Regions from separate parts of the Paenisporosarcina sp. genome, predicted to be linked through region 2. Evidence: predicted binding sites of a transcription regulator. Region 2 holds the regulator's gene; the other holds the start of a gene.
The links. The regulator NrdR, encoded in region 2, represses ribonucleotide reductase genes. The targets are predictions, from matches to a motif close to AACACNATATATNGTGTT.

Region 1: a site for NrdR is predicted at 5,585-5,602, ahead of AC3EA5_RS05100 (vitamin B12-dependent ribonucleotide reductase). Genes of this name have one in related genera too.

Annotation. Positions count from the first base shown of each region.
Region 1 covers NZ_JBYNRN010000012.1:361,745-373,114, reverse strand. The annotation lists gene efp (elongation factor P) at 313-870, opposite strand; gene AC3EA5_RS05115 (M24 family metallopeptidase) at 890-1,951, opposite strand; gene aroQ (type II 3-dehydroquinate dehydratase) at 1,951-2,391, opposite strand; gene AC3EA5_RS05105 (hypothetical protein) at 2,458-2,937, opposite strand; gene AC3EA5_RS05100 (vitamin B12-dependent ribonucleotide reductase) at 2,988-5,552, opposite strand; gene AC3EA5_RS05095 (lipoate--protein ligase family protein) at 5,733-6,569, opposite strand; gene AC3EA5_RS05090 (rhodanese-like domain-containing protein) at 6,668-7,048, shown strand; gene gcvPB (aminomethyl-transferring glycine dehydrogenase subunit GcvPB) at 7,414-8,904, opposite strand; gene gcvPA (aminomethyl-transferring glycine dehydrogenase subunit GcvPA) at 8,867-10,213, opposite strand; gene gcvT (glycine cleavage system aminomethyltransferase GcvT) at 10,238-11,341, opposite strand.
Region 2 covers NZ_JBYNRN010000012.1:126,779-138,148, reverse strand. The annotation lists gene thrS (threonine--tRNA ligase) at 1-1,569, opposite strand, end outside; T-box leader at 1,634-1,867, opposite strand; gene AC3EA5_RS03905 (ABC transporter ATP-binding protein) at 1,926-2,669, opposite strand; gene AC3EA5_RS03900 (ABC transporter permease) at 2,671-4,302, opposite strand; gene AC3EA5_RS03895 (Fe(3+) ABC transporter substrate-binding protein) at 4,455-5,522, opposite strand; gene dnaI (primosomal protein DnaI) at 5,803-6,744, opposite strand; gene AC3EA5_RS03885 (replication initiation and membrane attachment family protein) at 6,746-8,125, opposite strand; gene nrdR (transcriptional regulator NrdR) at 8,146-8,616, opposite strand; gene speD (adenosylmethionine decarboxylase) at 8,735-9,118, opposite strand; gene AC3EA5_RS03870 (glyceraldehyde-3-phosphate dehydrogenase) at 9,890-10,912, opposite strand; gene coaE (dephospho-CoA kinase) at 11,018-11,370, opposite strand, start outside.

The sequences.
Region 1 (11,370 bases), 230 kb from region 2:
TAGCGGAGCGATGATGTAACCATAACTCTGCTGCATACTATTTAGCAGGAAAATGGTCGGCTATTTCTGAAGACTCCTTCGGAAAAACGAAATATGCTAGACCCCACCGGCTCAGCAGTCGGTGACAGCTGAGCCGAGGAGGCTAGCGTTTCGTCCGCGGAAAGCGAAAGAAATAGCCGACCACATTCTTTTCAATATGAAGTTTATTCGTTATAAATTCGAATTATGATGTTATATAAACAATTACTATTTTGTCTAAAGTAAGAGATGGGCATGTCTTTCTAAAAAGAAAGACATACCCATCTCTTAAAATTATGCTCTTGAAACGTAAGAAGAATCCGTTGTATTAATAATTAATTTATCACCTTGGTTGATAAAGAAAGGTACTTGAACTGAAAGGCCAGTTTCAACTACCGCTGTCTTCGTACCACCACTTGATGTGTCTCCTTTGATCCCTGGTTCAGTTTCTGTTACTTCTAGCACAACTGAATTCGGTAGCTCGACACCTAATGTCTCACCTTGATATTGCATAATATGAACTTCCATATTTTCACGAAGGAATTTCAATTCATGTTCAATTTGTTTTGTATCAAGTTCAATTTGTTCATATGATTCTGTGTCCATGAAGTTATGAACATCACCATTTGCATAAAGATACTGCATTTTACGGTTATCGATTTGTGCTTTTGCAACTTTTTCACCCGCACGGAATGTTTTTTCATTTACTGCGCCTGTACGAATATTACGTAGTTTCGATCGAACAAAAGCTGCACCTTTACCCGGTTTTACATGTTGGAAATCTAGAACTCGCCATATTCCACCATCAACTTCAATTGTTAAACCTGTTTTAAAATCATTTACTGATATCATGTGTATATTCCTCCAGAGTCTATAAAATAAGTAATTCTTTTGTTGAATGTGTTAATTTTTCATTACCCGAAGATGTAACAATTGTATCATCTTCGATACGTACGCCACCGATTTCCGGAACATAAATTCCTGGTTCAATGGTGATAACCATTCCCTCTTCTAAAATCGTTTCAGATCGGAATGATAAGCCAGGACCTTCATGTACTTCTAGACCAATACCATGTCCTAGTGAATGACCAAATGCATCTCCAAAACCTTTTGCTTTAATATAATCACGCGCAACAGCATCAGCTTCAATACCTGACATACCTGGTTTGATTTCTGCTAAAGATTTTAATTGAGCATCAAGAACAATTTGGTAAATCTCTTTTAATTCCTTTGAAGGCTCTCCAACAGAAACAGTACGAGTTAAATCAGATACATACCCGTTGTATAACGCTCCAAAGTCTAAAGTAACAAAGTCACCAGTTTCAATAATTTTATCCGTTGCTACACCATGAGGTAATGCTGAACGAAGTCCTGAAGCTACGATAATATCGAAAGATGAAGAACTAGCTCCTTGTTTTCTCATAAAGAATTCTAATTCATTTGAAACTTCAAGCTCCGTTTTACCAGGTTTGATATACGTGATAATATGTTCAAATGCAGCGTCTGCAATGTTTGCTGCTGCCTTTAATATCTTAATCTCTTGCTCCGTCTTAATCAAGCGGATTTTTTCAACCAAGCCAGATACAGGAATTAAATCTGCTTTGATCGCTTTTTGATAGATTTCAAACATCGCATAGCTCATATGATCTTTTTCAAAACCGACTGATTTGATATTCATTTTTTCTAATTGTGCTCCGACTTCTTCCATTATCGGCTTCGAGTGTTGGACGATTTCAAACCCTACAAGTTCTTTTTGAGCTTGTTGAGTATATCTAAAATCCGTGATAAAAACGGCATGTTCTTGAGTAATAATCGCTACCCCTGCTGTGCCAGTAAAACCAGTTATATAACGACGGTTATATTCACTTGTTAGTAGAATCGCCTCAATATTATGTTCAGCGAAACTTTGACGAAGTTTACGTAATTTCTCCATTACAATTCCCCATTTCTCTTTATGAATGTTTCTAGAGCTAACTGATACCCAAATGAACCCAGTCCGCTGATTTGACCCTCACACACTGCTGCTAGGACGGATAAATGTCTGAAGGCTTCTCTCTTATGTATATTTGAAATATGAACCTCAATCACAGGAATAGTAATGGACGCAATTGCATCTCTTATTGCATAGCTCGTATGTGTGTAAGCCCCTGGATTGAGTATAATTCCTTTTACATCGTTATCTTCAGCTTCATGAATCCAATCAATTAATTGACCTTCATGGTTAGACTGAAAACAACTTATGTTAACTTGATGTTGTTTCCCATATTGGATAAGAGAGTTTTCAATGTCAGTTAAGGTTTCGGTTCCATAGACAGAAGGTTCTCTCTTACCCAGTCGATTTAAATTAGGGCCATTTAAGCATAGAATTTTCATTCAGAAACCCTCCTATATGTATGCACTCTTTTATTTTAGCATAACCGAATGAGAGGGCAACCTATTTCAATTCCCTTGATGTACAACTCTTCCATAGTAAACAGCCGTTTCAGCTAATGCTTGAGTAAAGATTAAAACCACAGCCATAAAAGGAATGGCTGATTTTTTAAAAAAAGAAAAGTCCGATGCAATCATCCACTCCACTCCTACCCAAAGACATATTCCTAACACGATAGATGTTAACAAAGGCTGTATATTTTTAGTGTAAGAAAGTAATTTTAATAGGAACAATATGAATAGAAATAATACAATACCAAGTATGATCCACCTCACTGATATGTGAGTTTCTGTGAATAATTGATATTTTTTCGACCAACCTGTGGGGTTCCAAGATATAAATTTAAATGTCTTCAAAAACAACAAAATAATAGTAAATATGAAAGCAGTTACGGCTGAAATAACGAGATAAGCTTTTTTGTCCATGTACAACATCTCCTTTTCGATTAGTTTTTGACGAACATTGCGATGCCTAATCATTTTCGGCAAAATAAATACACCTTGTCGCTTTAAAAGCAACAAGGTGTATTTAAATCGTATTATAATCCGCATCTTAATTGAGCATTGCAATTTGTACACGTATTACATCCGCCCATCTCTTCTACTGTTCCAGTACGACAAACAGGACAAGTATTTCCAACTTCTGAACCAATAGTTACATTAGTCGAGCGTAAATCTTGAATCGTATCAATTAAAACAACCGGACGATTTTTCATCACTTTTTCTTCATGGTAATGCTCGTCCACAATATTTTCTTCTGCTTTCAATGTTAAAACTTGTGCATCTCTACTTCCATCAACATATACAGTACCGCCTTTAGCTCCACCCTTATACAAACGTTCATACACTTTTTGAACTTGTTCCACTGTATATCCTCTCGGAGCATTCACCGTTTTTGATATCGAACTATCAATCCAACGTTGAATAATACACTGAACATCCACATGAGCTTCAGGTGCCAGTTCCATTGCTGTGACAAACCACTCAGGTAGATTTTCTTCACTAGCATTGGGATTTGTTGCTAAGTAATCCTGTACAATATCAGCTTTGACTTCTATGAATTTCCCAAGTCTTCCACTGCGGTAATACGTAAATGAGAAATATGGTTCTAATCCAGTTGCTACACCAACCATAGTTCCTGTTGAACCGGTTGGAGCAACAGTCAATAAATGTGAATTACGGATTCCACTTGCTAGAATTTTAATGCGGATATCTTCAGGCATTTTCTTCATAAATCCAGTCTCAATAAACGCTTGTCTTAATCGATTCGTCTCTTCTAGCGTAGAACCTTCTAAAAATGGAAAGCTTCCTCTTTCAGTAGCCAATTCTGCAGATGTTTCATATGCAGCGACAGCGATGGTTTCAAAAATTTGATCTACCAATCGATTTCCTTCATCAGATCCATATTCTTTTTCACAATAAATAAGCAAATCAGCTAAGCCCATAACACCTAAACCAACTCGGCGTTCACCAAGAGCTTGTTTACGATTATCTTCTAAGAAATAAGGAGTAGCATCAATGACATTATCTTGCATTCTAACTCCAACTTGAACTGTTTCTCTTAGTGCTTCAAAATCAACAGTTTTGTTTTCTTTATTTGCAAATTGAGCTAAATTAACAGCAGCTAAATTACAAACAGAATTAGGTGCTAATGGTTGTTCTCCACATGGATTGGTTGCAACTACTTGTTGACCGTATGCTTTTGCATTCGTCATATCATTTGCATTGTCAATAAAGAAAATACCTGGTTCTGCAGAATATGTTGCACAGATATTTATTAATTTCCATAACTCTTTTGCTTTCATCATACGGTAAGTTCTTACCCCGTAACCTAACTTCTCCCACTCACGTACATCACCAATTTCATGCCATTTTTCATTATACTCAGCCATTTGTTCAGGTGTATACTCTTCAACTGCAGGGAAACGAAGAGCGTGATCGCCATCTGCTTCTACTGCCTTCATGAAATCATCTGTTAAAGTAACAGAAATATTAGCCCCAGTTAAAAACTCAGAATTATGGACACTGTATGTACCACCATCATTAATCTTTGTTTCAGCATCACGAATGATTGATTCGTTAAATCCACCGTGACCAGGAATCGTCTTGTAATTAATAATCCCTTGATACATAGATTCTTCCTGATGTGTTAAAGGCTTAAATTTTAATTTCTCTTTCGCAAGTAAACGGATTGTTTCGTCTTCTGTATTTTCAATTAAGAATCTTAAAATTCTTGGATTTTGCATTTTAGAAATAATAAATTCTGCAATATCTGGATGCCAGTCTGCCAGCATAATCATTTGTGCTCCACGACGGCTACCACCTTGTTCAACTAAATGAGTAAGTTTGGCAATATCGTCTAACCAAGAAACGGAACCAGATGATTTGCCGTTTACTCCTTTAGCTAACGTATTACGCGGACGTAAGGTAGAACCATTTGTACCTACCCCACCACCACGACTCATAATTTCCATTACTTGTTTTCGATGATCAGAGATACCTTCACGCGAATCTGGGACGAAAGGCATAACATAACAATTAAAGTACGTTACATCTGTTTCTGCACCAGCGCCATAAATGACACGACCAGCTGGTATGAATTTCAATTCAACCAATTGTTTATAAAATTTATTAAACCACTCTGTCTTTTTCTCTGGTGTAGTTTCTACAGAAGCTAAACCAGTAGCATTTCGCATGGCAATTTGTTCATAAAAAACTTCAAGTGGTTTTTCAATGACATGAATTGAACGTTTAACAATTCCTGTAGCTTGTTCTTCTGCATCATCAATAGCGCTGCGGTAATCTTCTTCAATCATTACTTCTGCTTTGCTTGATGCTTTATCGATTGAAACGATATACCCAAGACCTCGTGCTGGAAATTTCGGATCTTCTTTAACGGTTAATACGACAAAATCTCCAACTTTTAGCGTTTGCTTTTTCGTATCTTTAAAGGAGTAACGATCAATCATAACTAACCTTGAAACACCCTTATGAGTTATTTTCATATCACTACTTATCGGGTGAACCTGTGGAAATGCAGCAATATCTTGATTTAAAGCTTCAACATTTACTGAAAAATTATTTTGTTTTTTTACAATGACCATTTAAATTCCTCCTCTAAACATTAAACAACGCAAACACAATATATAGTGTATTCGATATTTAATAAGATACTATATATGGATGTTTTATTCAAATGATTAGGAGTGAGCATCGAACATACATACCCAACGTCTATAGGATAATAGTTTCAATTTATTCTTAAAAATAATCCTTTTTACCCATTATTTTCGATAAGTCCACTCGTCATTAGCGTAACGACTAGCTTCAAGTGATTGTACATATTTAATTTGAACATCTGATAAAGTAAATTCTTCAAAATGAATTTGTAAGCCATCTTCAAAACCTTGTTTAAATGCCTGAATACATTCTTCCATATTTGCGGGTTTTTCTCTTAATCGATTAATTGCGACAGCTTTCTCGGGTAAACTTTTTCGGATTCTTTCTTTTACTTGTTCAGAAGGATATTTAAACAATGATACGAGTTTATCCGCATCCAGATTCAACAAAATCGCACCATGTTGTAAAATGACTCCCTTTTGGCGCGTTTGTGCGCTACCAGCAACTTTTTTTCCTTCTACCACTAATTCATACCAAGAAGGTGCATCAAAGCATACAGCGCTTTTAGGGTTTTTTAGTGCACTTTTCTTTTCATCCGTATCCGGTACAGAAAAGTATGCATCTAAACCAAGTTTTTGAAAACCGATTAATAAACCTTCGCTTAACACACGATATGCCTCCGTTACAGTTGCAGGCATGTTTGGATACTCTTCACTGACGATGATGCTATAAGTTAACTCATGTTCATGTAGAACACCTCGACCACCGGTTGGTCTTCGCACAAATCCAAGATTATGTGCTTTTAGTTGCTCTAAATCAATTTCTTTTTCAACATTTTGGAAATACCCAATCGATAAAGTAGCAGGGTTCCATTCATAAAATCTTACAACTGGAGGAATTTCACCAGCACTGTGCCAATCTAGCAATGCTTCATCTAGTGCCATATTGAATGAAGGGCTACATGCTCCAGAATTTATAAAATACCAAGTTGGTTTTGACATCAAGATTCCTCCTTACGATGAAATACATATTAACAAACACATTGAATTGTGGCTATACTTTCTTTTATAATATAAATAGAGAGAGAGGGGAACAATTCGTGGAATACTTGTATATTATCGCAGCCGGTTTATTCGGTTTGATTGTTTATTTTTTAGTATCTTCATTTCGTTTAAAGAAAGCTGTTTCTGGTTTAACACAAGAGCAGTTTATCGAAGGTTATCGCAAAGCTCAGCTAGTGGATGTTCGTGAACCAAAAGAATATGACGGTGGTCATATTTTAGGAGCACGTAATATTCCTTCTTCACAAATGCGTCAACGTTACAAAGAGATCCGCTCTGACAAACCAGTTTACTTATATTGCCAAAACAGTGCAAGAAGTGCTCGAACTGCTTTGTTCTTAAAGAAAAAAGGATACAATCAAATTTATCAGTTACAAGGCGGCTTCCGTCAATGGACTGGTAAAATCAAAGCAAAATAAACACGCTCAAGGGGTTATCTCAAAAGTCATTTAACGACTGAGAGATAATCCTTTTTTTTGCATAACTTCGAGTTTCTAAGCAAGTCATTGCAAAGCAACGTTTTTTCATTTTGAACTTTATAAGTACTAGTACTATCAAACGCCATTGAGCAAGACATTTTAGTGCGAGGTTCCTTGCTGATTAAATTACCAATGACTAGTCGCAACAAAAAGAAATGAATTTATTGACCGTCTCCAGTTGGATATATTGTCACGATCCAATGGAAACCAGTCATTTCATTCATTAAAAAAACTGTAAACAAACTATCTTTCACGAGTTTGTTTACAGTTTAGGGAGAGCTCATATTAGAGCTCTCTTTTTGTTTTTAATCTTTTTTATAACGTAACACAGGTGTACGAGCAGCTTTCGTCTCATCTAAACGTTTAATAACCGTTGTATGAGGTGCTTGCTGAACAATTTCTGGTGTTTCTTCAACTTCTTTTGCGATTTGAATCATCGCGTCGATAAATGCATCCAACGTTTCTTTTGATTCAGTTTCAGTTGGCTCAATCATCATAGCCTCTTCCACGTTTAATGGGAAGTAAATTGTTGGTGGATGATATCCGAAATCAAGCAATCGTTTTGCCATATCAAGTGTACGAACACCCAGTTTCTTTTGACGTCGACCACTTAACACAAATTCGTGTTTACAATGGCGATCATAAGGTAAGTCAAAATGAGGCTGAAGTCTACGCATCATGTAATTCGCATTTAAAACCGCATATTCAGTAATTGCTTTCAAACCATCTGGACCCATTGAACGAATATACGTGTAGGCACGTACATTGATTCCAAAGTTGCCATAGAAGGGTTTAACACGTCCAATAGATTTCGGTCGATTGTAATCGAACTCATATCCTTCTTCAGTTTTCACAAGAACTGGTTTTGGTAAGAACGGAATTAAATCTTTTTTTACTCCTACTGGACCAGAACCTGGGCCACCGCCACCATGTGGACCTGTAAATGTTTTATGCAAGTTCAAATGTACGCAGTCAAAGCCCATATCTCCAGGGCGTGCTTTAGACATAACTGCGTTTAAATTTGCTCCGTCATAATACAACTTTCCACCAACACCATGGATAATAGAAGCCATTTCTAAAATGTTTTCTTCGAATAATCCGAGAGTATTTGGATTTGTTAACATCAGCGCAGCGGTATCGTCCCCAACTACACGTTTTAAATCTTCTAAATCCACTAAGCCGTTTTCATCGGATTTTACTGTGATCGTATCAAAACCAGCAACAGTAGCTGAGGCTGGATTTGTTCCATGAGCAGAGTCAGGCACAATTACTTTTGTACGCTGAGTATCTCCATTTGCTTCATGGAAAGCACGAATCATCATTAAAGCCGTCCATTCTCCATGAGCACCAGCAGCAGGTTGAAGTGTAACTTCATCCATCCCAGTAATTTCAATTAAATGTTCTTGTAAGTCATACATTAACTCCATAGCACCTTGCACCGTTTCTTCATCTTGTAATGGATGAATATTTGCAAAGCCTGGGAATCGAGCAACTGACTCATTGATTTTCGGATTGTATTTCATAGTACATGAACCTAAAGGATAAAATCCTGAATCTACCCCATGATTCCTTTTTGAAAGAGCTGTATAATGACGCATAATATCTAGTTCTGATACTTCGGGAAGTTCAGCAAGCTCTTCGCGTAATAAACCGTCAGGTAATAATGAAGCTAAGTCAACTTCTGGTATATCAAGTTCAGGTAAGCTATATCCTACGCGTCCCTCTTTTGTAATTTCAAAAATTAGTGGTTGATTATCTTTATGCACGGAAAGACCCCATTTCTTGCACAAGCGCATCGATTTCTTCTTTTGTACGTTGTTCAGTAACAGCAATTAATACATGTCCTGCTAACTTATCATCAACTTTACCTAAGTCAAATCCACCGATAATACCCTTTTTCAACAGTTCTTTTGTTAGAACAGTGATATCGGTATCTGCTTTAACAACGATTTCATTGAAATGAGGACCTTGATATACAACTTCAAACCCCTGAGCTTCGAAAGCTTTTTTAGCATAATTCGTTTTTAAAATATTTTGTGTCGCAATTTCTTGAACACCTTTTTTACCAAGTGCAGTCATCGCTACAGAAGCTGCTAATGCATTTAATGCTTGGTTCGAACATATGTTGGAAGTTGCTTTATCACGACGAATATGTTGTTCACGAGCTTGTAATGTTAAGACAAATCCTCTACGTCCCACTTCATCTGTTGTTTCACCAACTAAACGTCCTGGAACTTTACGCATTAACTTCGTAGTAACAGCAAAATAACCACAATGTGGTCCCCCAAATGATTCAGAGATTCCAAATGGCTGAGCATCCCCAACTACAATGTCAGCTCCAAGTTTACCTGGTGAAGTTAAAATACCAAGTGCCAGTGGATTAGAAGAAACAACCATTAAGGCTTTCGCTTCGTGAGTTACTGTTTCAACTTTACGTAAATCCTCAACTTGACCATAAAAGTTCGGATATTGAACAAGCACAGCTGCTGTATTATCATCAATTAACTCGTTAAGTGCATCAAGATCTGTAACGCCATCTTTAGTTGGAATTTGAACGACTTCAATCGATTGTCCTAAAGCATACATACGCACAACGTCTTGAGATTCCGGATTAACTGCACCTGAAATCAATAGTTTTTTACGCTTAGTATGACCAGCTGCTAGCATTCCCGCTTCAGCCAAAGCTGTACCACCGTCATACATGGAAGAGTTGGCTAAATCCATTCCCGTCAACTCACAAATCATTGTTTGAAATTCAAAAATAGCTTGAAGTTCACCTTGAGAAATTTCCGGTTGGTAAGGCGTATATGCCGTATAAAATTCCGAACGAGAAATAACGTGATCTACAATAATCGGTTTATAGTGATCGTATACACCTGCACCTAAAAACGAAGCATACGTCTTGTTATCTGCATTTTTGGCAGCCATTTGAGAAAGTTCTTTTAGTAGAGATGATTCAGATTTAGCTGGTTTGATATTATATTGACCTTTAAACCTTACTTTTTCAGGTATATCTGAAAATAACTCATCTATAGAAGAAACTCCAATTGTATCTAACATATCTTTTTGGTCTTGCTCTGTCATTGGTAAGTAACGATGTTTCATCCGGGCACAACCTCTTTCCAACAATTATTTTTGTCGTTTATAAAATGGTGTCGCAACTGTTACTGCTTTTAAACGCTTTCCACGAATCTCAACTTCTACTTCTGTTCCAAGATCGCTGAATTTTCGATCGATTAAACCTAAACCAATATTTTTCTTTAATGTTGGTGACTGCGTTCCGGTTGTAATCTCACCGATTTTTTCATTATTAATAAATACTGGATAACCAGTACGAGGAATCCCTTTATCAATCATTTCAAGTCCCACTAATTTACGTGGTATGCCAGATTCTTTTTGTTGGACAAGTGCTTTCTGTCCAATAAAGTCATCTTCTTTCTTCAATTTCACAGCAAAGCCAATTCCAGCTTCAAGTGGAGAAATATCTTTTGTAAGTTCTTGGCCATACAACGCTAAACAAGCTTCAAAACGTAATGTATCACGTGCACCTAAACCACATGGTAAAACGCCGTCATCCTTACCTTCTTTTAAAATTTCATGCCATAAAGCTTTTACTTCTTCCGGATCTCCGTAGATTTCAAAGCCATCTTCACCTGTATAACCAGTTCTTGAAACTAGATATTCATATTCGCCTATTTTCACTTGTGTTTTAAATTTAAAAAATGTTATTTCTGAAAGGTCTTCTTTCGTTAATCTTTGTAAAACAGTTTCCGCTAAAGGTCCCTGAAATGCTATTTGACCATAAGAATCAGACACGTTCGAAACTGCCAAATCACCGAATAAGAAACCTTTCATCCATTCAAAGTCTTTCTCAATGTTAGAAGCATTAACAACCAAAAGGTAATGATGCTGAGCAATTTTATAAACTAATAAATCGTCTACTGTACCACCATCTTCATAACACATCGCAGAATACATCGCTTGTCCACCTTGAAGCTTTGACAAATCATTTGTTAATATGCGCTGTAAATAAGACAAACTATCTTCACCTTTTACAATAATTTCACCCATATGAGATACATCAAATAATCCCGCTTTGGTACGAACCGCTTCATGTTCTAATTTAATGCTAGAAAATTGTACTGGTAACTCCCAGCCACCAAAATCAATTGTTTTCCCACCATATGATGCATATACGTCAAACAAGGGAGTACGTTGTAATTGCTCTGACATTTTCATTTCCTCCTTTTTTAACACAATAA
Region 2 (11,370 bases):
TGTTGATACAACCCCACGGTGAATAACAACTGGACGATGTTGTTTTCCATCTTCACCAATATAAGAAAGATCAAAGCGTTCTGGTAATAAGAAATCTAATTGAACTGTAGATAATGTTTCTTCTTTCCCTAAAGCTGTTTTCACCATGACATCAAGTTTTGGACCGTAGAATGCAGCTTCACCTTCAGCTTCAAAGTACTCTAATTCTAGTTCATCCATTGCTTCTTTAATCATACCTTGCGCTTTATTCCACATGTTATCATCATCAAAGTACTTTTCTTTGTCTTCTGGATCACGATATGACAAACGGAATGAATAATCATTCAAATCAAAATCCTTGTACACATCGATTACTAATTGGACAACGCGTTTGAACTCGTCTTTGATTTGATCTGGTCGAACGAAAATATGTGCATCATTTAAAGTCATCCCACGAACACGTTGTAGACCTGTTAAAGCACCTGATAATTCATAACGATGCATTGTACCTAATTCTGCAATACGCATCGGTAAGTTTCGATATGAATGGATTCCATTTTTGAAAATCATCATATGATGAGGACAGTTCATTGGACGAAGAACTAAATCTTCATTATCCATGCTCATGACTGGGAACATATTTTCTTGATAGTGATCCCAGTGACCACTCGTTTTATAAAGTTCTACACTACCCATTACAGGAGTATAAACGTGATCATATCCTAGTTTCACTTCTTTATCGACAATGTATCGTTCAATAATACGACGGATTGTCGCACCTTTTGGCAACCACATCGGCAGTCCTTGACCCACTTTTTGAGAATTCATGAAAAGATCTAATTCTTTACCGATTTTACGATGATCGCGCTCTTTTGCTTCTTCTAACATTTGCATGTGAGCGGCAAGTTCTTCTTTCGTGAAGAATGCTGTTCCGTAAATACGTTGAAGCATTTTATTGTCACTATTTCCACGCCAGTAAGCCCCAGCAATACTTAACAGTTTAAACTCTTTTAATTTGCCCGTTGAAGGAACATGTACTCCACGACATAAATCAAAGAAATCACCTTGCTCATAAATTGATACTTGATCGTCTTCAGCGATGGCTTCTAATAACTCAATCTTATATTCATCTTCTTTAAACTTTTCAAATGCTTCAGCACGACTTACATCATGACGAACAATTTCAATGTTCTCATTGATGATTTTTTTCATTTCTTTTTCAATAGATTGTAAATCCTCAGCAGTTATTGGTTCAGGGGAATCAATATCGTAGTAAAATCCGTTTTCAATAACAGGACCTACTCCAAGTTTTACATCTTTGAACAAACGTTTAACTGCTTGTGCCAATAAATGAGCTGAGCTATGACGCAATACTTCTAGCCCTTCATTCGATCCTGGCATCACAATCGCAATCGTTCCATCTTGTTTAAGTGGTGCTTTTAAATCGACAAGTTGACCATTTAATTGACCTGCTAAAGCTTTTTTACGCAAGCCTGGGCTAATTGAAGCAGCCACATCTTCTGTCGTTGTTCCAATTGGGAACTCCTTTATCGCACCATCTGGAAATGTTAATTTAATGTTTTCTGACATGTTGACCACTCCTTATAAATTTTCTTATTAGTATAAAAATGAACGCAAAAAAACCTCATCCTATGAAAGGGACGAGGTTTGAGTTCGTGGTTCCACCCTTCTTCCTTCTCAGTAGTCGCATGACTAAAAAGACGAAGCTTTGAGCCGGCTAACGGGCCGTTACCGTCAACAATTACTAAAAATTTCACTGTTGCTGCTCCGAGGTGGTTAAATGACTATCGTACTTAAGAAGCTTCCAGCCATGGCTTCTCTCTCTTAAAGTCGTATAGACAAATATTGTCCTCTTCTTGGCATTTCATTATTCTTATGTTGACATTTTACTCTTGCTTTAAATTAATTGCAATACTTAAATTAATTTATACAGTTGCTAATTCTCTCGTTTCAACAACTTGTTCAAATTGAGGTGTTGGATGCGGATGTATTCCAAGTAAATCGCATGGTCTCCCAATTAAATCTATGCATCCATCTTTCAATTTCACGATACGATCAGCTAAAGCATGTGCATCATTTTCATCATGTGTAACAAAAATGGAAGTAATATTAGCTTTTTTCAAAATTTCACGTAAATCTTTTCGGATCTTCACTTGCAACTCAGCATCCAAGTTACTAAATGGTTCGTCCAACAAGATTAAATGAGGATTCGGAGCAATCGCTCTTGCAATTGCCACACGTTGTTGTTGTCCGCCACTCAACTGATGAGGATAGCGTTTTTCAAAACCTTCCAATTCAACTAATTCCAATACTTCTTGGAGACGCTTTTTCTTTTCTGCTCTGTTTAATTGAAATAATCCAAACAGAATATTTTCAGCAACTGTCATATGTGGAAATAATGCATAATCCTGAAAGACCATTCCTATTCCACGCTTTTCAGGTTGCAAGAATGTTTTATCATCAAACAAGACTTCATTTTGTATCGTCAGTGAACCAGTTGTTGGTTTCTCAAGCCCCGCAAGTAGGCGTAAAATAGTACTTTTCCCACTTCCGCTCCGACCTAAGATTGAAATGACTTCCCCTTTTTCAATTGACATTGAAAAATGATCAAGTGCTGGACTTTCTGAATTGGGATATGAAAAACAAACATTATTAATAGAAATAAACATGTCAATTCGGCTCCTTTTCAAGAAACTTATAGAAAACAACAATGGCAAGGGCACTAATACCGACAATTAATAACGAAGCCTGTGAGGCTTCCATAATTTTTTCATCACTCGCATATTGAAAAGCTTTTGTTGATAATGTGTCAAAGTTAAATGGACGTAAAATTAATGTCAGTGGGATTTCTTTTAAAATATCTATAAATACTATAATAAATCCACTTATGATTGCTCCTTTTAACATAGGCACGTCAACTTTAAAAAATGTTTTGGTTAATCCTACTCCTAAGAGTCTCGATGCATCTCGGAAATCTGTTCCAATTTTATCATAACCAGATTCAATTGAATTATAGCCGATCGCAAAGAATCGAATAATATAAGCAGATATTAACATGACTAAACTTACACTCAAAAATAAAGTGGTTTCCATACCAATTAATCGATACAGTGGAACTAAAAATCGATCAAGGGCTATAAAAGCAGTAACTACTGCAACTGCAATTACCGCACCCGGTATAGAATAACCGAGAATTGTTAGTTTAGGCAATAATTTTGCTATTTTACCATGAACAAGACGACTAAAGTTACCAACAATCAAGGCAAAAACAATAATTGCCGTCGCACTTATACCAGCAACGAGTACGGAATTTTTAACATAAGTTAAAAATTCACCCATAGGAATCGTGCCAATGGTTAAAATCATCCAATCAATCAATTGAGCGATTGGTACAAAAAATCCTAAACTTAAAATAAGTAAACCGTATGCTGTTGCTATTCCTGCACGCCATCCATTTAATTTTATTAAAGGTAATGGACGGACCTTTGTAGTGGAATAACTATATTGTCTTCTGCCACGCAAAATCTTTTCGATCATTAAAATTAAGATTACAAATCCCATTAAGGATGCAGCAAGCTTAATAGAAGATTCTATATCACCTAATCCAAACCAAGTTTGAAAAATTGCAGTCGTAAAGGTTTGAATTCCGTAGTATTTAACCACGCCATAATCATTTAAGACTTCAAGAACAACTAAACTTGCACCACCAATGATTGATACGCGAGAAATAGGAATGACTACTTGAAAAAAGGTACGCCAAGGTCCCTTACCTAGCATTCGTGCACTTTCAATTAGTGAAGCTGATTGTTGCGACAAAAATATCCGAGTAATCGTGTATACATATGGATATAAAAACATCGTGTATATGAAAATGGCACCAGGTAAATTCATTATATCAAAAAACGCTGGACTCAAATTTAAACCAAAGTGATCTCGAAGCGTCGATTGAATAATACCTGTATAATTCACAATTCCATGATACGTATACGCACCGATGAAAGGTGGAATTGAAAGAGGTAAAATGAGTGCCCATTTAAGAAAATTCCTTAGCGGAAATTGATATTGTGCGATAAGCCATGCCAAACTCAATCCAATCGTTATGGTTAGAATGGCAGTAGCACTTATTAGTATTAGAGATGTTTTAATGAACGAACTTAGAACAAATTCTTTCATATGCTCCCAGTTTTCATTTGTAGGTGTGAATATGCCAGTTACGATCGTTAAATTCGGCAAAAACAACAAGAGCATGATAACTGCCGCCGTCACGGTCCAACTATTAAAATTTGTAAATTTTCTTTGCATAACGCCCCTACACCTCGTAACTAATATTAGAAACCCATACTATGCTTAATTAATAAGAAAGTGATCCCTTTCTGTTATCCTTATACATGTTAACAGAAATTAATGTAAGAAAACCCTTGTTACGAAAATTGTAACAAGGGAATTTTATTTATTTATTTCCAGCCTACTTCATTGAAGATTAAAATGGACTTCGCATTATGATCACCTAAAGCTGATAATGAGATGTCTTGTTCTTTAAACTCGCCCCATGATTTTAATAATTCTGTAGGTTCTACAGATTCATTCACTGGGTATTCATAATTTGCTTTTGCAAATTCACCTTGAGCTTCAGGCGCTGATAAAAATTCTAAAAGCTTAATTGCGTTCTGTTTATTTTTAGCTGTTTTAACTACTCCAGCTCCACTTACATTTACATGAGTTCCTGTTGTTTCTTGGTTAGGGAAGAAAACACCTAAGCCTTCAGCAACTTTAACTTCTTCTGCATCTTCGGAGTTCAGCATTTGTCCAAGGTAGTACGTATTCATAATAGCCACGTCACCAATACCTGCAGCAATTGCCTTAGCTTGGTCACGATCTCCACCTTCAGGGTCACGTGCAAAGTTTGCTACAAGTCCTGCAGCCCACTCTTTCGCTTTTTCTTCCCCTTCAATTTCAACAAATGATGCTAATAAAGATTGATTATAAATATTTTCAGAACCACGAATTAAAACACGACTTTTCCATTGATCTTCTGTTAAAGCTTCGTACGTTGATAAATCTTCTGGTTTTACTGTCTCTTTGTTGTAAACAATGACACGAGCACGTTTAGTTAAGCCATACCACATTTGATCTTCGTCTTGGAAATTAGCTGGAATTTGCTCATCTAATACATCACTAGATACTGCTTGTAATAAACCATCGTCTTTCGCACGGAATAATCGTCCAGCATCTGCTGTTAAAAATAAATCTGCTGCTGTTGCATCACCTTCACGCTTAATACGCTCAAGTAATTCATCAGCCTCACCTTTAATAACATTTACTTTAATTCCTGTTTCTTCTGTAAATTTAGCATATAATTCATCGTCAACATCATAATGACGAGCTGTATATAAGTTCACTTCCATACTTTCGTTTGTTTCTTTTACTTCTTTTGTATCAGTCGTTTTTGTTGCTTGGTCATTACCACATGCAGTTAAAACTAACAGGGTAAATGATAATAATAGAAATAATGCTTTTTTCACTTGTTGTCTCTCCCTTTATTAAATGATTTGTTATTGAAAACGATTCTCAATATCAATTATAAATCGGATTATGAAAAAGTCAACCAATCGTAAACGACTTTAGGATATTCGCAATATTCAAACTAAATTTCGAATAGAATTCATTTATTTATCTGCTTTAGTCTTCAGATCCAACTTGCCTTGGTGACATCAAATCTATTTCCTCAAAATCACCGACTACTTCTACTCACATAAAAAAGGTGTCCAAAAGTTATTTTCACAACTTTTTAGACACTTTTTTTTAGCCATCTCTTCTATTTTTCCCACTTAATCTCATTGGAATTGTTATGGAACGTATTCTTTCCATTATTCTTGCTGCTTTTACTAATTCTCTTTCACCTTTACCTGAATAGGCTAAGTGATCTTCTAATCCGTCATAATCAAAATTCGAGGTAATAAAAGTAGGAAGGTTTTCAGCCATTCGATAATGTAATACGGTTCCTAAAATTTCATCTCTTGTCCAGCTAGAAAGTGTTTCTGCACCTAAATCGTCTAACATTAATACAGGAGCTTTTTTCACATAATCCACTTTTTCTTGTAACGATTGATCTTGAATCGCATGTTTCATTTCTCTAAGGAATTCAGGAACATAGACAAGAACTGTTTTTATTCGTAATTCAGCTAGTTCATTCGCAAGCGCACCTAAAACATATGACTTACCAACACCAAATTCACCATAAATATAAAAACCTTTTGCAGGTAAACTTCCTTCGGTTTTCACTTCTTCTAAGAAAGTTTGTGCGGCTGATCCCAGGTTAACTCGCGTATTATGATCGTATGTGACAGTAGCAAGTCTAGCCTTTAATACATCTTTCGGCATATGCATGCTTGATATCATTTCCGATACGTGGCGACGCTCTTCTTCAACTAGTCTCTGATTACACTTTGTGTATTCAATATCAATACTACCTCTTGTAATTACGAGGTTTGGGACGAATCCTTTCATCATGTTCGAGCATTGAGCGACGTTTGCACAATTTTCGCAATCATGATTTTGAGTCGTGTATTCATATAGTTTCCCTAAACTTCTATCCACCATCGCTTTATTCACTTCATCAGCATGCTGAGATAAGAACTGTTGGACTCCAGGATTCTCTAATATTTCGGCTTTCATATTATCATATCGTTTAGAGAATTCTGGCGCGTTTACTACTCGTTTTAATGTTTCGCTAATCGGTTCCATTTTATTTCGCCTGCCCCTCTGTTACACCGAGTTTCTTAAGCAATTTTTGTTTCTCAATTTCAAAGTCTTCAGTGACTTCATTTTCAATTGTTTGTTTAGTCGCTCGGCTTTCTTTGGCTTTAAAGAACCATTCCGGAACTTTTTCATCTCGAGTTCCCTTTTTACGGAAAGCTGCAGGTTTTGATGCACTATTTTGCCAATCCAGATATTGATCATGTTCTTTTCTCGAAATATCGATTGCTTCTCTAGCTGTTTGAACATTTTCTCGTTGCCAATGAGCCGCAATTTTATGGACATAGTTTTTATTTAATTTCATTTTTGCACGTATTAGAACGAATTGAAGTAACACATTTACCACGGGTGGTGGCAGTTCATATTTCATGACCAATTCGTTAGCCAATTCTACTTCAATCGGCATCGGTTCTCTACCTTTTGAAATATCTCTTAACACTTCAAGCGGAGGTGTTTCTTCGAGATATTTAATCAACAAATCATCCTTTGATGATTTTGCAAGTTGACTAGCAGGCTCAGTTGTATTTTTCACTTGTTTCATTAACTTAGGTGGTTTAGAAGAAACCGTCAATTTATAAAAATCTGCTGCTGATTTTTTTAAGCGGTCTTCCGTAATCCGATTTTGATCATCAATCGCGAGCATAACAACCTTTTGCATGTCGATTGGATTAAACGAATATAAAAACGCTACCTTCGCTATCAATTCTTTTACGGGTAAAGTTAATACATGCGAAGGAATCATCACTTCAGACAACCCTGATTTTAATAAGTCGAAATCGAAATCTAGTGAATAAAACGGCAATTTACTAGGTCGACTCACTTCCTCAGTCGGGGTGTTATCAAAAATATGGCCTAGCTTATTATAGTCATGATTACTTTTGTAGACGTCTTTAAGTTCGCGAGAAACATTTTCGAAATCTTGATGTGTTTGCTGTTTTTTCATAAATCGATCTCGTACTTTTATATAGGCCTTTTCATGGATGACGCTATATAGTGAAGTAGCTAAAATGGGTTCACTAAAAAACGCGTGAGCCGTTAAAGGAGCTAATACTTCATAAATAAACAATCTCTGGTCTGACTTGTCTTGTTTCCATGTTTTTAATAATCCGATTGCTTCTAATGAAACACGAGCATCAAATATTTTCTTTAAAGGCATACCTAATACGTCCATTAAAAAATAATGACTAACGGGTTCAGCAGGATGGTACTCAGATTCAGCCCATAATGTAAAATAAAGACTCATAGCTTCAATTCCGATAATGGGCTTATATAAAAGAGTCACTAACTGACGATCTTGATCCGTTAATGGATAGGGCATTTGAATGATGCAGCTATCCACGGGTTGAAGTTCTTTAAACAAAAATTGCATACATCATACCTCCCTTACCTTTAACGTGGGTCTTCTGGTGTCTTTTTCAATAAATCTTTTAGTTCATCGATAAATACATTAATGTCTTTAAACTGGCGGTAGACAGATGCAAATCTCACATAAGCTACTTCATCAATTTTGGCTAAACGGTCCATTACCATTTCACCAACTTCTTCTGACTTCACTTCAGAATTTCCAATACGACGTAAATCTTTTTCAATTGAAAAGACGACGTTCTCAAGTACATCTAAAGAAACGGGACGTTTTTCACAAGCACGAATAAGACCACGTAAAACTTTTTCGTGACTGAATTCTTCTCGTGACCCATCTTTTTTCACAACGATTAATGGCATCTCTTCTACTTTTTCAAAAGTAGTAAAACGAGAACCACAATCCTCACACTCTCTTCTTCGGCGTATCGCCTTATTATCATCGACAGGTCTTGAATCGACAACTCTTGTTCCATTGTATTGACAGCTTGGGCATCTCATATGATAATCTCCTGATTTCGTAATTCTTTTATTTCATTTATTATATCAAACATTTGTCCCTAAAATCGAAAAAGCAGAGGAATTTCTCCCTCTGCTCTCTCGTTTATAATTTCAAATGTTATGCATGTGCTGTTACAAGTGCTTTACCCGCTTTAACTGGACCCATACCACGAGGCAGTTCCATTGTTTCACGAGTTTTTGACCCAAGTGCATCTGCAATGTATTCTGCAGCTATCGTTGGATCTAAATCGCCACATGTATATACATCGATACTTGCGTAACCGTGTTCTGGGAAGCTATGAATCGTTAAATGTGACTCGGAAATAATTACTACTCCACTTACACCCTGTGGTGCAAATTTGTGGAATGCAACTTCACGTACTTCCGCTCCTGATTTTAGTGCTGCATCAACAAATGTTCTTTCGATAAAATTCACATCGTTTAATTTGTCAAATTCACATTCCCAAAGTTCTGCAATTACATGACGTCCCATTGTTTCCATGGTTCGTTTTCCCCCTCTAATAAAAAATTTAAGAATTTTGTAACCTTCTTAAAGTTTGACTACCACGGGGGAAAGTTAGTCCAGAGAGGTCCTAACCCTTTAAGCAGTCCGTATGTACATTCGAAGTACACGAATGTCATTATATGATGTTTTAAATATCAATGCAAGATAAAAACTTAAAATAATTTCACAATACTATATAAATGGAATTCTTTGTTAGAGATTGGTTGGTTTAAAAGACGTTGCCAAGTGATGTGGCGTTCTTAGTCTTTGTTCCTCTAGATTCCGCTCCAGGGTCTAAAACTCATGCACCTGCCGCTTCGCTTTCGGTGCACAAAACATCTGCTATCTCCCCTCGGAGTCGCCGCTTCCATTCCAATCAACATGAATCCTTAAAAAAATTCCATTCATGTTCCAGGGTGAATTAATACTTTTAATTTTATTACACCTTAAGAAAAGAGGATCCTTGTTATATGAGTTGCAATTTTCAAGGCGTTTCATAACTCCTCAAACTATTTTCTAGGAAAGTGGTTGACTATTTCTGAAGACTCCAGCGGAAAAACAAAACACGCAAGACCCCACAGATTCAGCTATCAGAGATAGATGAGCCGAGGAGGCTTGCGTTTCGTCCGCGGAAAGCGAAAGAAATAGCCGACCACATCCATGTTCAGTTAAGTACATAATATTAGGAATCAAATTGCAAAATAAAAATTGTTATCTTTTGTATATAAAAAACATCCACTCTATCAAAAGATAGAATGAATGTTTATATTAAGCTTGAACTTTTTCTTTAAGTGCTGCGCCAACTTTTTTCGTCAAGTCAACGACACGAGCAGAATAACCCCATTCATTGTCATACCAAGCAAGAACTTTTACTTTTCTTGAACCCATAACCATCGTTGTTAAACCGTCAATAATTGCAGAATGTGGATTTGTATTAAAATCAATTGAAACTAAAGGTTCAGTTGTGAAACCAAGTACACCTTTCATACTTCCTTCAGACGCTTTAATAAAAGCATTGTTCACATCTTCAACTGTTACGTCTTGTTGAAGATCTACAACTAAATCTACAAGTGATACGTTTGGTGTTGGTACACGTAATGACAATCCATGAAGTTTCCCTTGCAATTCAGGCAACACTAACGATAATGCTTTAGCTGCTCCTGTAGATGTTGGGATGATAGATTGTGCACATGCACGAGCTCTACGTAAATCTTTATGTGGATTATCTAAATTTTTCTGATCATTTGTATATGCGTGAACAGTGGTCATTAATCCATTTTCAATACCAAAAGTATCATTCAATACTTTCGCTACTGGAGCAAGACAATTCGTTGTACAACTAGCATTTGAGATAACATCATGTGCCTCAATGTCTAATTTGTCATCATTAACACCCATAACGATTGTTACATCTTCATTTTTACCAGGAGCCGTCAAAATTACTTTTTTTGCACCTGCGTCTAAATGCAAGGCTGCTTTCTCACGTGCATTAAATTTACCTGTAGCTTCAATAACAATATCAATATTCATTTCTTTCCATGGTAAATTTAGAGGATCACGGTCACTAACTAGTTGAACTCTTTTACCATTAACGATTAACGCATCTTCTTCAATTTCTACTGTTCCAGAGAATGTACCATGATTTGTGTCATACTTAATCAAATGTGCTAACGTTTCAGCGGGATAGCTGGCATTAATTGCCACTACGTCTAGATTATCTTCAAGAATAGCTTGTCGGAATACCATACGGCCAATACGGCCAAAACCATTAATAGCAATAGAAGCTGACATTGAAAAATCCTCCTACATGTATGTTATACTGTTGAACTTTTATCCGTAATTAGTATAACACATATAAAATTTGGGTAAACACTTTCAACTAAACCTAAAGAAGTTCTACTTTTCTGAATTATAAGGTGATACATCCCAAATTTTTAAAATGCCTTCCAATTGCTTTTTAGACTCCTCAATTGATCCATTGTTATAGATAACCGCATCAGCCCCTTTTTCTTTTTCGGATAAAGGTAACTGAGATTTAATTCGTGCTTCTGCTTCTTCTTTGGATAAGTTATTGCGACTCATGAGACGCTCTAATTGGACGTCCTCAGTCACCGAAACAACTAATATTTTCTCAACCAAATGTTGAAGACGACTTTCAAAAAGCAATGGAATATCCATGAAAAATGTTTCAATTCCCTTTTTGGTCAAATCATCACGCTGTTTTAACATTTCTTTTCGAATAGCGGGAT